4 regions of the Franconibacter daqui genome follow, and region 3 is predicted to be linked to each of the others. Evidence: predicted binding sites of a transcription regulator. Region 3 holds the regulator's gene; each other region holds the start of a gene.
What was found. The regulator PurR, encoded in region 3, represses purine synthesis genes. The targets are predictions, from matches to a motif close to CANGCAAACGTTTGCNTG.

Region 1: purE (5-(carboxyamino)imidazole ribonucleotide mutase) is a predicted target of PurR. The motif match lies at 2,269-2,286, and genes of this name have one in related genera.
Region 2: pyrD (quinone-dependent dihydroorotate dehydrogenase) is a predicted target of PurR. The motif match lies at 1,614-1,631, and genes of this name have one in related genera.
Region 4: carA (glutamine-hydrolyzing carbamoyl-phosphate synthase small subunit) is a predicted target of PurR. The motif match lies at 1,447-1,464, and genes of this name have one in related genera.

What each region holds. Positions count from the first base shown of each region.
Region 1 is NZ_BMKJ01000001.1:332,516-336,161, forward strand. It holds gene IEX01_RS01560 (trans-sulfuration enzyme family protein) at 1-530, shown strand, start outside; gene purK (5-(carboxyamino)imidazole ribonucleotide synthase) at 612-1,679, opposite strand; gene purE (5-(carboxyamino)imidazole ribonucleotide mutase) at 1,676-2,185, opposite strand; gene lpxH (UDP-2,3-diacylglucosamine diphosphatase) at 2,319-3,041, opposite strand; gene ppiB (peptidylprolyl isomerase B) at 3,044-3,538, opposite strand.
Region 2 is NZ_BMKJ01000001.1:731,150-734,795, forward strand. It holds gene IEX01_RS03450 (sulfonate ABC transporter substrate-binding protein) at 1-909, opposite strand, end outside; gene ssuE (NADPH-dependent FMN reductase) at 902-1,477, opposite strand; gene pyrD (quinone-dependent dihydroorotate dehydrogenase) at 1,726-2,736, shown strand; gene zapC (cell division protein ZapC) at 2,903-3,445, shown strand; gene IEX01_RS03470 (YcbX family protein) at 3,442-3,646, opposite strand, start outside.
Region 3 is NZ_BMKJ01000001.1:1,095,997-1,099,642, reverse strand. It holds gene IEX01_RS05255 (MFS transporter) at 1-592, opposite strand, end outside; gene cydH (cytochrome bd-I oxidase subunit CydH) at 854-943, opposite strand; gene purR (HTH-type transcriptional repressor PurR) at 1,238-2,263, shown strand; gene punR (DNA-binding transcriptional activator PunR) at 2,280-3,191, opposite strand; gene punC (purine nucleoside transporter PunC) at 3,300-3,646, shown strand, end outside.
Region 4 is NZ_BMKJ01000003.1:214,993-218,638, forward strand. It holds gene IEX01_RS13240 (alanyl-tRNA editing protein) at 1-190, shown strand, start outside; gene dapB (4-hydroxy-tetrahydrodipicolinate reductase) at 396-1,217, shown strand; gene carA (glutamine-hydrolyzing carbamoyl-phosphate synthase small subunit) at 1,686-2,834, shown strand; gene carB (carbamoyl-phosphate synthase large subunit) at 2,852-3,646, shown strand, end outside.

The DNA.
Region 1 (3,646 bases), 760 kb from region 3:
CCGGGCTGGCGGTGGTGGGCGATAACGCTGAACTGCGCGAAAGGCTCGCTTACCTGCAAAATGCGGTGGGCGGCGTGCTCGACCCGTTCAGCAGCTTCCTGACCCTGCGCGGCATCCGCACGCTGGCGCTGAGGATGGAAAAGCACAGCGCCAACGCGCTGAAAATCGCCCGCTGGCTTGAACAGCAGCCACAGGTAGAAACGGTGTTCTTTCCGTGGCTTGAGACGCACCCGCAGCATCCGCTTGCACAGCAGCAAATGCGCGGGCCGGGCGGCATGATTTCGGTAGTGGTGAAAGGCGATGAAGGCCAGGCGGCGAAGGTCATCAAAAAGCTGCGCCTTTTTACGCTTGCGGAAAGTTTAGGCGGCGTGGAAAGCCTGGTCAGCCAGCCGTTTTTTATGACGCACGCGTCCATTCCTCTTGAGCAACGGCTCGCCAACAACATTACGCCGCAGCTGATCCGCCTTTCAGTGGGCATTGAAGATGCCGATGATTTGATTGCGGATTTAGCGCAGGCGCTGGGAGAATAAGCGGCTTTCGCAAAATGTGGGTAAGCGCAGCGCCTTCAGGCGTCGGGGTTAAAAAAAGCGGGCTTTGCGGCCCGCTTTTATTCAACCCAGCTTCATCTGCGCCCAGGCGATGCCGCTGGCGTATTCCGGCGGCAGCAACGGCACCAGCGCTTCCAGGGTGGCGCAGAGCCGCGCCGTGTCGCTGTCGTTCAGGTTCAGGTGGCCCACTTTACGGCCCGGGCGCACCTCTTTGTCGTACCAGTGCAGGTGAACCAGCGGCAGCTTAAGCCAGTCGTAGTTAAGGTCGGTGCCGATCAGGTTCACCATCACCGAAGGGCTGTTGACCACCGGCTGCGGCAGCGGTAAATCCACCACGGCGCGCAGGTGCAGTTCAAACTGGCTGATGGAGGCGCCGTTCTGCGTCCAGTGGCCGCTGTTGTGAACACGCGGCGCCAGCTCGTTAATCAGCAGGCCGGCAGGCGTCACGAAGCACTCCATCGCCATCACGCCCACATAGTTCAGCTCCTGCATAATGGCGCAAAGCATCGTTTCCGCCTGCGCCTGCTGCTCTACGCTTGCCTGCGGGAAGGCGACGCTGGTGCGCAGAATGCCGTCCTGATGCAGGTTATGGGTCAGCGGATAAAAGACCGTGTCGCCATTGTGGCCGCGGGCGCCAACCAGCGATACTTCGCCCGTAAAGTTAATGCCTTGTTCGACGATGCATTCGCCGTAGCAGTCGTCTGGCAGTTGCCCGGTTTCATCAGCGCGCAAGCGCCACTGGCCGCGCCCGTCATAGCCGCCGACGCGGCGCTTAACTATCGCCAGTTCGCCAAGACGGTCAAACACCGCGGGCCATTCGCTTTTCTGCGACAGCAACTGCCAGGGCGCGGTGGCCAGGTTCAGCTTGTCGAAAAGCTGTTTCTGCGTCAGGCGGTCGGCAATAATCGGGAAGACGTCGCGGTTAACAAACGCCGGATGACGCGCCAGCTCGCGGGTAAGGGCGGTTTCCGGCCAGCGCTCAATTTCCGCGGTGATCACGCTCTGGCTGAAAGGCACCGCCTGCGGTTCAGCGTCCAGCCCCACGGGCCAGACCGGAATGCCCAGCGGCTCGCCCGCCTGGCGCAGCATACGGCCAAGCTGACCGTTGCCGAGAACGCAAACCTGTTTCATGCCGCACCCCGCGGATCCGGGTTTTCCAGCACTTCATCCGTCTGCTGCTGGCGCCAGGCGCTGAGGCGGTTTAACAGCGCCGCGTCGTGCTGCGCCAGAATTTGCGCCGCCAGCAAGGCGGCATTGGCCGCGCCCGCTTTACCAATGGCGAGCGTACCCACCGGAATGCCGCGCGGCATCTGCACGATGGAGTAGAGGCTGTCGACGCCGCTCAGGGCCGCGCTCTGCACCGGCACGCCCAGTACCGGCACCAGCGTTTTCGCCGCAATCATGCCAGGCAGATGCGCAGCACCCCCCGCGCCCGCGATAATCACCTGAAAGCCGTTCGCCTGAGCCGCTTCGGCGAAGCTGAACAGCTTATCCGGCGTGCGGTGGGCGGAAACCACTTCTACATGGTGGGGAACGTCGAGGGCATCAAGAATTTCAGCGGCGAACTGCATGGTGGCCCAGTCACTTTTCGAACCCATGACAATAGCGATACGCGCCGGATGGTTGCCTGAAGACATACGTCTAAAAACTCCTGTGGGGTGTGCGGACAAAACAACGAGTCGTCGTTACGAGGAGTGCGAGAATAGCATGGTTTTACGGCAAGGAAAACGGTTGCGCGGCCGCCGCGGCGGCAAAAATGGCATGCAGAAGTTAAAACGCAAAGGCGATAAGTTCGATGCTTTCGGCGGTGACTTTGATCATGGAGCCTTGCGTATGCCAGGCGCCTAAAACGTAGCGAAAAGCGGGCTCGCCGTTAGCCTTCAGCCCGTGAACGGCGGGGCGGTGCGTGTGGCCGTGTATCAGGTGCTGCACGCGGTGGCGCTCAAGCGTTTCGGCTACCGCTTGCGGGTTCACATCCATGATAGCCATATCTTTAACGCGGTTAGCGGATTGACTGCCGGCGCGCATTTTTGCGGCGATGCGTTTACGAATAAACAGCGGCAGGGCGAGAAACAGGGTTTGCAGCCAGGGCTGATGCACTTTGGCGCGAAATGCCTGATAGCCCACATCGTCGGTGCAGAGGGTGTCGCCATGCATAATAAGCACGCGTTTGCCGTACAGGTTAAGCACTTTTTCTTCCGGCAGAAGCTGCATGCCGCTTTCCCTGGCGAAGCGCTTGCCCAGCAGGAAATCCCGGTTGCCGTGAATGAAATAACAGGCGACGCCGCTTTCAACCAGTGTGCGAATGGCGGCGGCGATTTGCGCGTGCAGCGGGTTCGGGTCGTCGTCGCCAATCCAGGCTTCAAACAGGTCGCCGAGAATGTAAAGCGCATCGGCCTGCCGCGCTTCACCTGCCAGAAAACGCAGAAAACCGGCGGTTATCGCCGGTTCTTCTGCGCACAGATGAAGATCTGCGATAAAGAGTGTGGCCACGATTACTCGCTGACGGTCACGCGCTCGATTACCACGTCTTCTTTCGGTACGTCCTGGTGCATGCCGCTGCGGCCGGTCGCCACGCCTTTGATTTTGTCGACCACGTCCATGCCTTCCACCACTTCGGCGAATACGCAGTAGCCCCAACCCTGCAGGCTTTCGCCGCTGAAGTTCAGGAAGTCGTTATCCACTACGTTGATGAAGAACTGCGCGGTAGCGGAGTGCGGCGCCTGAGTACGGGCCATCGCCAGCGTACCACGGGTATTTTTCAGACCGTTGTTCGCTTCGTTTTTGATAGCGTCTTTGGTCGCTTTCTGCTTCATGCCCGGCTCAAAACCGCCGCCCTGGATCATAAAGCCATTAATCACACGGTGGAAAATGGTGTTGTCGTAAAAACCTTCGCGGCAGTAGTCCAGGAAGTTCTTAACAGTTTCCGGCGCCTTATCGTCAAAAGTTTTGATAACGATATCGCCGTGATTGGTGTGAAAAGTAACCATGCTTGCATCCTGTTCTGTGTAGTAGTGCTGAAGCCTGCTGCGCAGGCAACGTCAGGCTGTTGTTATAGCATAACTTGCAGGTAGCGATCACCTTGCAAAGTGTGCTCC
Region 2 (3,646 bases), 360 kb from region 3:
TGGCACCAGGTGGTTGTCATAAAACAGGTCGGCGGTGTGTTGCTGACGCACGGCAGTCTCTTCATTTACCGGCGTAATGGCCGTAGGCGGGCGATGATCAAGATAACTGGCGATAACCGGCTCCGGCAGCCCCATGCTTTGCGCCAGCAGCTTTACGCTTTCATCGCGCTGGCTGCGCGTCAGCGCGTCCGCCTCGCTGAAGGTTTGCAATACGCTTTGCAGGAAAGCGCCGTTTTTCTCAGCATACGGGCGAGCAGCGAGGTAAAACGAACCGGTCAGATTCAGGTCGCTGCCATCAGTCAGCACGCGCACGCCGCCCTGCAGCAGCGCGGCGGAATAGTACGGGTCCCAGATAGCCCAGGCGTCTACGTTGCCCTGCTGAAAAGCGGCGCGGGCATCGGCAGGAGTAAGGAAGGCTGGCTGGATATCGTTAAATGAGAGTCCCGCTTTTTGCAGCGCCCTCAACAGCAGATTGTGTGAGCTGGAGCCTTTCTGAAACGCCACCTTATGGCCTTTCAGATCCGCCACGCTTTTCAACGGGCTGTTTTCCGGCACCAGGATCACCTCGGCTTTCGGTTTCGGCGGTTCGGAACCGATGTAGACCAGATCTGCACCCGCCGCCTGGGCAAAGATAGGCGGAATATCCCCCGTGCTGCCTAAATCGATGCTGCCGACGTTCAGCGCTTCAAGCAGCTGCGGCCCGGCCGGGAATTCGACCCAACTGATTCGGGTATGTGGATAGCGCGTTTCTAAAAACTGGTGGCTTTTCGCCAGCACCATGCTGACCGAGCCTTTCTGATAACCAATCCTCAGCGCCTGCGGCGCCGTTTCAGCGGCGTTAAGCATTAAAGGCAGCGCCAGCAGCCCAACCAGCGTCAGCAGCGGCGCGCGGCGAAGAAAATTAAGCATGAATCGCTCCTTGTTCAGCAAAAGGGAAAGCAACGTTGACTTCGCGGCGGTGCAGCGCTTGCCAGAACGTTTCCAGCGCGGCATCCAGACGCTGGTGCAGGTTGGGCGAAAAAGCGGGCTTATGCTGGTAATCCTTTATCTGACTGTCGTCGGCGAACACGCCATGCAGGATCTCCTGCGCTTTTAACGCGCTCAAAACAGGCTTTAACGCATAGTCCACCGCGAGCAGATGAGCGACGGTGCCGCCGGTGGCGAGCGGCAATACCACCTTTTTCTCCAGCGCCCGTTCGGGCAGCAGATCCAGCAGCGTTTTCAATGCGCCGGAGAAAGAGGCTTTGTAGACGGGCGTGGCGATGATCAACCCATCTGCGCCTTCCAGCTGTTCAATCAACGTGCGCAGCGCAGGGCTGTCGAAGCGAGCGTAGAGCAAATCCTCCGGAGCGAAGTTTTGCAGATGCCAGTGGCACACTTCCACGCCCGATGTGTTCAGCTTATCCCGGGCATACTCCAGTAAAGCGCTGGAGCGAGAGGGGAAGCGTGGGCTTCCGGCCAGAGTAATGACTCGCATAACGGCTCCTTATAACCAATTGTTTGCTTTTAGGTAACATTAATAACAATTGATGAGATAGTGTCAGAAGCCGCAGGCGTCACTAACTAAAATTTCCGGCGACGCTATGCCAAAAAACGCATAAAGCGGCGGAAAAAAGGAAAACGTTTGCCTGGCGGGGCGCTTTTTTGCCGCAGGTCAATTCACTTTATAAAAGCGATCGCGGATAATAGCGCCCCGGTTTGCACACCGGGAATCCAGGAGAGTTCATGTACTACCCCTTCGTTCGAAAAGCCCTTTTTCAGCTCGACCCCGAGCGCGCTCATGAATTTACCTTTCAACAGTTACGTCGCGTAACGGGTACGCCGCTGGAAAAGCTGGTGCATCAGTCTGTGCCAGCAAAGCCGGTTACCTGCATGGGATTAACGTTTAAAAATCCGCTGGGTCTTGCCGCCGGGCTTGATAAAAATGGCGAGTGCATTGATGCATTCGGCGCGATGGGGTTTGGTTCCATCGAAATTGGCACCGTCACGCCGCGCCCGCAGCCGGGCAACGACAAGCCGCGTATCTTCCGTCTGGTGGAAGCGGAAGGGCTGATTAACCGCATGGGTTTTAATAATCTCGGCGTGGATAATCTGGTCGAGAATGTCAAAAAGGCGCATTTCGACGGCGTGCTGGGGATTAATATCGGCAAGAATAAAGACACGCCGGTTGAGCAGGGCAAAGATGACTACCTGATTTGCATGGAGAAAGTTTATCCCTATGCCGGTTATATCGCGATCAATATCTCTTCACCTAATACGCCCGGGTTACGCACGCTGCAATATGGCGAAGCGCTGGATGATTTACTCTCGGCGATTAAAGAAAAGCAGCGCGACCTGCAAAACCGTCATCATAAATATGTGCCGCTGGCGGTGAAAATTGCCCCGGATTTGACCGAAGAAGAATTAATTCAGGTGGCTGACAGTCTGGTTCGCCATAATATCGATGGGGTTATTGCCACAAATACGACGCTCGACCGAAGCCTCGTTCAGGGAATGAAACATTGTGATGAAACCGGCGGGTTGAGCGGTCGTCCGCTGCAGTTAAAAAGTACGGAAATTATTCGTCGCCTGAGTCTGGAATTAAAAGGCGCGCTGCCGATTATCGGCGTCGGCGGGATTGATTCGGTTGTTGCCGCACGCGAGAAAATGGCCGCAGGCGCTACGCTTGTGCAAATTTATTCCGGTTTTATTTTTAAAGGCCCGCCGCTGATTAAAGAGATTGTCACCCACCTCTGAACATCTCTTTTTCAGACCGACCAGGGCTTTATTTTCAGCCCTGGTTGTTTTATAGTCCGCCAGATGTTGCTTATTTATACTTTTGTACTATTTTGTTTTTTCAGAGAATAAACGCAGCGGCAAAAAGAGAGATATTCGTTGGCATTTAAGCGGTTGGGGGCAAATTATGCGGATTAAGCCGGACGATAACTGGCGTTGGTATTTTGATGAAGAGCACGATCGGATGATGCTCGATCTGGCCAATGGCATGATCTTTCGCTCACGCTTCGCCCGTAAAATGCTCACGCCGGATGCCTTTTCACCCGCTGGCTTTTGCGTTGATGACGCCGCCCTCTATTTCTCCTTTGAAGAAAAATGCCGCGACCTGCTGCTTAGCGCCGAGCAGCGTGCGGAGCTGGTGCTTAACGCGCTGGTCGCTATCCGCTTTCTTAAGCCGCAAATGCCGAAAAGCTGGCACTTTATTTCTCATGGCGATAGCGATACGCCGCGCTGTGGCGACGCCGCTTGTGTCTGGCTGAGCGATACCTCAGAGCCGGTAAACCTGCTGGTGGTGGAGCCGGGCGAGAACGCGACGCTTTGCCTGCTGGCGCAGCCTGCGCTGAATCTCGCCGGGCGCGCTATGCAGCTTGGCGATGCGATCAAAATCATGAACGACAGGCTGAAGCTTCAGGCGGCGCCGGAAAGCCTCAGCCTCGATCAAGCCGTTTAACCCGCAAGCTTTACCGGGCCCCGCGGCACGCAGCTACAGCATAAAATGGTGCCGTCGTCGCGAACGGCGTTCTGCTTAAGCGGCTGCACTTCACCTTCGACAAGCGTAATGCGGCAACTGCCGCAAATGCCCGCCCGACAGGAGTAGGGGACGCGGATGCCCTGCTGCTCAAGCTGTTCCAGCAGTATCTGCTGGTTATTG
Region 3 (3,646 bases):
GCACGGCCAGTTCGCTCTTCACATCGGGGCGTTCGCCCGCGCTGCCTTTCGGCAAGGAGAAAAAGAGGCTTATCATAGAGACGACGCCCAGCCCGGCGGTCGCCAGGAATGACATGCGCCAGCCGATAACTTCGCCAAGCCAGGTCGCCGCTGGCACGCCGCCGATGTTGGCGATAGTCAGTCCCATAAACATGGTTGCTACCGCGCTCGCTTGCTTATGTTTCGGCACCACGCTTGCCGCCACGACGGACCCCAGCCCAAAGAAAGCGCCATGGTTGAGGCTGGTGAGGATGCGCGACGCCAGCAGCGTGCCGTAATCCGGCGAAATGGCCGAGAGGACGTTGCCGACGGTAAAAATCGCCATCAGGAAGATAAGCGCGTTGCGGCGCGAGCGGTGCGATAGCAGCAGCGTCATCAGCGGCGCGCCAACCATCACCCCTATCGCATAGGCGCTAATCAACATGCCAGCGGCGGGTATAGACACATCAACGCCTTTCGCGATAACCGGCAGCAACCCCATTGGCGAGAACTCGGTGGTGCCGATACCAAAAGCGCCAATCGCCAGCGCCAGTAAAGGAAAATTAACTCTCATGCAAAACTCCAGACAAAACGAGAGAGCGTCAGCGGCGGTTGCGCAACTGACAAGAACGGAATGCCAATCAGCATGTCAGATATAGCTTTGGGACAGAAGTCACAAGAATCGCAAAAGATATTTGCGATTTTGTTAAGGGTGTAGCTTTTTTGTTATTTGCTAATGATTACCCGAACGGGCAATAAAAGAAAGGACAACGTGGGGATTTATAAGGAAAAATGATGAGGAGAGGGAAAGTTAACCCCTCTCCCGACAAGCGAATCAGTGCATTACCGCCGTCAGCGCCGAAGCCACAATCAGACCCAGCACAACGACGGTGGTGACCAGCGAAAATTTCAGTTCGGTACTCATTTGTTCTCCTTTTTAACCCTACAAAAAGCGGGTGCGCTTCATTTTTACATAGTCCAACGCAAAAATCCTCTTTGATTTAGTCTGATATGCGTTTTCCCTCTTCCCCTTTTGCGCAAGATCGGCCAAAATTCTCGGCTAATTTATTATGTACCGGCCATTACCCCCCTCTCCTTCCAGCCGAACTGGCTTTTCCCGGCCTGATGCAACGTTTTCGTTGCCGCAAGGGGGTAGCGTAGGCAAACGTTTAACCAGCGTTTTTTCAGGAAGTTAGGGCATGGTCTGGAGTGACAACTAATGGCAACAATTAAAGACGTCGCGAAGCGAGCAAACGTTTCCACTACAACTGTATCACATGTAATTAACAAAACCCGTTTTGTCGCGGAAGAGACGCGCAACGCGGTATGGGCGGCAATTAAAGAACTGCACTACTCGCCGAGCGCCGTGGCGCGCAGTCTTAAGGTTAACCACACCAAATCCATCGGTCTGCTTGCGACCAGCAGCGAGGCGCCCTATTTCGCAGAGATCATCGAAGCGGTGGAAAACAGCTGTTTCGCCAAGGGTTACACGCTGATTCTTGGCAACGCTCATAACAACCTGGAAAAACAGCGCGCTTACCTGTCGATGATGGCGCAAAAACGCGTCGACGGCCTGCTGGTAATGTGCTCCGAATACCCGCAGTCGCTGCTCAGCATGCTGGAAGAGTACCGTCACATTCCTATGGTGGTGATGGACTGGGGCGAGGCAAAAGCGGATTTCACCGACTCGGTAATCGATAACGCTTTCCAGGGCGGATATATCGCCGGGCGCTATTTAATCGAACGCGGTCATCGCGAAATTGGCGTTATCCCGGGGCCGCTTGAGCGCAACACCGGCGCGGGCCGCCTGGCAGGCTTTATGAAGGCGCTGAAGGAAGCGATGATCTCAATGCCGGAAAACTGGATTGTCCAGGGCGACTTCGAGCCGGAATCGGGCTACCGCGCCATGCAGCAGATGCTTTCGCAGCCGCATCGCCCCACCGCAGTCTTTTGCGGCGGCGATATCATGGCGATGGGCGCGATTTGCGCCGCCGACGAGATGGGGCTGCGCGTACCGCACGATATTTCTATTATCGGCTATGACAACGTGCGCAACGCCCGTTATTTCAGCCCGGCGCTGACCACTATTCATCAGCCGAAAGAGACTCTCGGCCAGACGGCGTTCAACATGCTGCTGGACCGTATTGTCAACAAGCGTGAAGAGTCGCAGACCATTGAAGTCCATCCGCGTCTGATTGAGCGCCGCTCCGTGGCGGACGGTCCCTTCCGCGACTATCGCCGCTAATCCTGCCGGGGGCCGGTTAATCCGGCTCCCGCAACCACTCCCGGTTCAACGTCTCACTGTCGCCTAAATAATCCAACAGCCACTGCAACGCCGGAGAGGCGTCGTTTTGCCGCCACGTCAGGCAACAGGCGGCGTCCGGGAACGGGTTTTCCAGCATCAGCGCCCGCCACTCGCCGCGTTTAAGCCACGGGCGCGCGAAATGCGACGGCACCATGCCGACGCACAAACCCGCGCTCAGGCAATCCGCCGCTGAAGGCCAGTCCGGCACAATCACCCGACGCTGGTTATCCAGCAGCCAGGTAATGCGCTTGGGCAGCGAACGCGACGTATCCTCCAGCACCAGCGAGGGCCATTCGCGCAGCTGGTCGTCACTAAGCGGCGCGTTCTGTTGCGCAAGAGGGTGCTGGCTTGCCACCACGCAATGCCAGCTCAACATGCCCATATCCCTAAATGCATAGCGGCCGCCTACCGGAATCGCCTGCGTCGCGCCAATCGCCACCTCCACACGTTCATCCGCCAGCGCGTCCCAGACGCCATTGAAAACCTCCTGAGAAATTTTCAGTTCGACATCGTTAAAATGCCGATAGAAATCCAGCACCAGCTGGCGGGTGCGTTCGGGGCGGACAATGTTATCGACAGCGATAGAAAGCTGCCCGCGCCAGCCGTTGGCTATTTGCTGGCACTGTTGACGCGTGATCATCATTTTTTTGATAACAGAACGCCCTTCTTTTAAAAACCAGGCGCCGGCGGGCGTGAGCACTACGTCACGATGGCGACGTTCAAAGAGCGGCACCGCCAGCCATTCCTCCAGTTGTCGCACCGTATAGCTGACGGCTGAGGGTACGCGGTGCAACTCCTGGGCCGCCGCGCTGAAACTTCCGCTGCGGGCAACCGCATCAACCACTTCCAGAGAATATTCGGACCACATGTTATGCCTGCAAAATTTTTGAACGCAATCGCCAAATATTAGCGTTTCACATTGCAGGCTGCACTCTTTACACTCGCGGTCTTCGTTAAAGCGTCATAAGAGGAACCTATGCAACCCTCGAAAATTTTTCTTGTCTGGCTGGCCGGGCTTAGCGTGCTCGGCTTTCTGGCGACCGATATGTATCTGCCCGCTTTCGCCGCTATTCAGCAGGATCTGCAAACGCAGGCGGCGGCGATCAGCGCCTCCCTGAGCCTGTTTCTGGCGGGTTTCGCCGTGGCGCAGCTGATCTGGGGACCGCTTTCAGACCGCTTTGGTCGCCGTCCCGTTCTGCTGACGGGCCTCGCGATTTTCGCCGTCGGCTGCATAGGTATGCTGTGGGTGGAAAACGCGGCGGCGCTGCTGGCGTTGCGCTTCGTGCAGGCGGTAGGCGTGTGCGCCGCCGCGGTTATCTGGCA
Region 4 (3,646 bases), on a different contig from region 3:
GATAGCTGACGATTTGCCGCGCCTGGTCACCTTCGACAATACTCTTCGCCAGGTGCGCTTTGGTGATTTACCCGTTTACGGCTGCGGCGGCACGCATGTCGTTTCGCTGGCGGAGTTAGGGGAAGTGAAGCTCACCAGCCTGAAAGTGAAAAAAGGGCAACTGATCGTGGCCTACCAGCTGGCAGAATAGCCTTTTCTGCAACTATTAAGCGCTTCTGTCTCACAGGCGTATGCTTATCCATAAAAAGCATGCGCCTTTAATGTCTTTTACTGATATCCCCTCCGTTTTGTCATAAATTTCTAATTATGCGCGTTTTTCGCTGGCAGCTCGTGGGTGGGCTGGTTAACCTGAGAACGTTTTATAAGCAATTTCTTAACATACGAAGAGTATAACTATGCAAGAAGCACAAATCCGCGTCGCCATCGCCGGAGCAAGCGGCCGCATGGGGCGGCAGTTAATCCAGGCGGCATTACAGATGGATGGCGTGGCGCTTGGCGCGGCGCTGGAGCGTGAAGGCTCATCGCTGGTCGGCAGCGATGCCGGAGAACTGGCGGGCGCGGGTAAGTCAGGAGTCATCGTCCAGAGCAGTCTCGATGCGATCGTCGATGATTTCGATGTATTCATCGATTTTACCCGACCGGAAGGCACGCTGGCGCACCTGGCGTTTTGCCGCCAGCATGGCAAAGGCATGGTCATCGGCACGACCGGTTTCGACGAGGCGGGCAAGCAGGCCATCAGCGAAGCCGCCAGGTCCATCCCGGTCGTTTTTGCCGCTAATTTTAGCGTTGGGGTCAACGTCATGCTGAAGCTGCTGGAGAAAGCGGCGAAAGTAATGGGCAACTACACCGACATCGAAATTATCGAAGCTCACCATCGCCATAAAGTGGACGCGCCATCCGGCACGGCGCTGGCGATGGGGGAGGCGATTGCTCAGGCATTGGATAAAGATCTTAAAGCGTGCGCTGTTTATGCGCGCGAAGGTTATACCGGCGAGCGGGAGCCTGGCACCATCGGCTTCGCTACGGTTCGCGCAGGCGATATCGTTGGCGAGCATACCGCTATGTTTGCTGATATCGGTGAACGCATTGAGATTACGCATAAGGCTTCAAGCCGGATGACTTTTGCAAATGGCGCGGTTAGATCTGCTTTATGGTTAAAAGGCCATGAAAATGGACTTTATGATATGCGTGATGTGCTGGATTTAAACAATTTGTAGTCAGAATTACCCATCGTGATGTGGTTATTACAATCATAACTCTTTGATTGAAGGGGTAATAATTTATTGCCCTTTTTATTTTTATTGTATTTCAACGTTCTTGCGTTTATATCATGGCTAAATCTCAAAAAGAGGTGGTCTTCTTTAGTTTTTATGTTGCCATACTGTAAATTTTGACCAAATGGTCCACTTTTTTCCTTCCTGACGTTTTGTTTTCGGTTTTCGTTGTCAACGAAACGGTTTCGTCACTGAGTTTTACTCTCTTTTTAGCTGCATTTAAGCGTATTCACTGTCAGTGAGCTAAAAATATCAGAAAAAATCACCTGCAGAGTAGACTTTGCCCTGTGTTCTCTCTAGAATGCCGCCGTTTGCCAAAAATTCGTCAGGCAGGCTGTTTTGCAATTGATTCATCCCTGCTGTTTGAATTAATATGCAAATAAATTGACTGTTTATTCCCTGGAGGACGTTTTGATTAAGTCAGCGCTGTTGGTTCTGGAAGACGGGACCCAATTTTACGGTCGGGCCATTGGGGCATCAGGTTCGGCGGTTGGGGAAGTCGTTTTCAATACTTCAATGACCGGTTATCAAGAAATCCTCACTGATCCTTCCTACTCCCGCCAGATTGTCACTCTTACTTATCCCCATATTGGTAATGTCGGTACTAACGAAGCCGATGAAGAATCCTCCCAGGTGCACGCGCAAGGCCTCATCATTCGCGATCTGCCGCTGATTGCCAGCAACTATCGCAACACCGAGGATCTCTCTTCTTACCTGAAGCGCCATAACATCGTGGCGATTGCCGACATCGACACCCGTAAACTGACCCGCCTGCTGCGTGAGAAAGGCGCGCAGAACGGCTGCATCATTGCGGGCGACAATCTGGACGCGCGTCTGGCGCTGGAAAAAGCGAAGGGATTCCCGGGGCTGAACGGCATGGACCTGGCGAAAGAGGTCAGCACCGCTGAGCCTTACAGCTGGACACAGGGAAGCTGGACGCTTTCAGGCGAGCTGCCGGAAGCGAAGAAAGACGAAGAGCTGCCTTACCACGTGGTGGCTTACGACTACGGCGTGAAGCGCAACATTCTGCGTATGCTGGTAGACCGCGGCTGCCGCCTGACCGTGGTGCCGGCGAAAACCCCGGCGGAAGAGGTGCTGAAAATGAATCCGGACGGCGTGTTCCTCTCAAACGGCCCCGGCGACCCGGCGCCGTGCGACTACGCCATCGACGCGATCGACAAATTCCTGCAAACCGACCTGCCGGTGTTCGGCATCTGCCTGGGTCACCAGCTGCTGGCGCTGGCGAGCGGCGCGAAAACGGTGAAGATGAAGTTCGGCCACCACGGCGGCAACCACCCGGTGAAAGACGTGGAGAACAACCGCGTAATGATTACTGCGCAGAACCACGGTTTTGCAGTAGATGAAGCGACGCTGCCAGCCAACCTGCGCGTCACGCATAAATCGCTGTTCGACGGCACGCTGCAGGGGATTCACCGCACCGACAAACCCGCCTTCAGCTTCCAGGGACACCCGGAGGCGAGCCCGGGCCCGCACGACGCCGCGCCGCTGTTTGACCATTTCATTGACTTAATTATGCAATACCGTAAGACCGCCAAATAATCAGGAGAAAATGAAACATGCCAAAACGTACAGACATTAAAAGCATCCTGATTCTTGGCGCAGGCCCGATTGTTATCGGCCAGGCGTGCGAATTCGACTACTCCGGCGCCCAGGCGTGTAAAGCGCTGCGTGAAGAGGGCTACCGCGTTATTCTGGTGAACTCCAACCCGGCGACCATTATGACCGACCCGGAAATGGCGGATGCCACCTACATCGAGCCGATTCACTGGGAAGTGGTGCGCAAAATTATCGAAAAAGAGCGCCCGGACGCAGTGCTGCCGACCATGGGCGGCCAGACGGCGCTGAACTGCGCGCTGGAGCTGGAGCGCCAGGGCGTGCTGGAAGAGTTTGGCGTCACCATGATTGGCGCCACCGCCGATGCGATTGATAAAGCCGAAGACCGTCGTCGCTTTGACGTGGCGATGAAAAAAATCGGTCTTGAGACCGCGCGCTCCGGTATCGCCCACACCATGGAAGAAGCGCTGGCGGTCGCGGCAGACGTCGGTTACCCGTGCATTATCCGTCCTTCTTTCACCATGGGCGGCACCGGCGGCGGCATCGCTTACAACCGCGAAGAGTTTGAAGAGATCTGCGCGCGCGGACTCGACCTCTCCCCAACTAAAGAGCTGCTGATTGACGAGTCGCTTATCGGCTGGAAAGAGTACGAAATGGAAGTGGTGCGCGATAAGAACGACAACTGCATCATCGTTTGCTCCATTGAAAACTTCGACGCCATGGGTATTCACACCGGCGACTCCATCACCGTGGCGCCAGCCCAGACGCTGACCGACAAGGAATACCAGATCATGCGT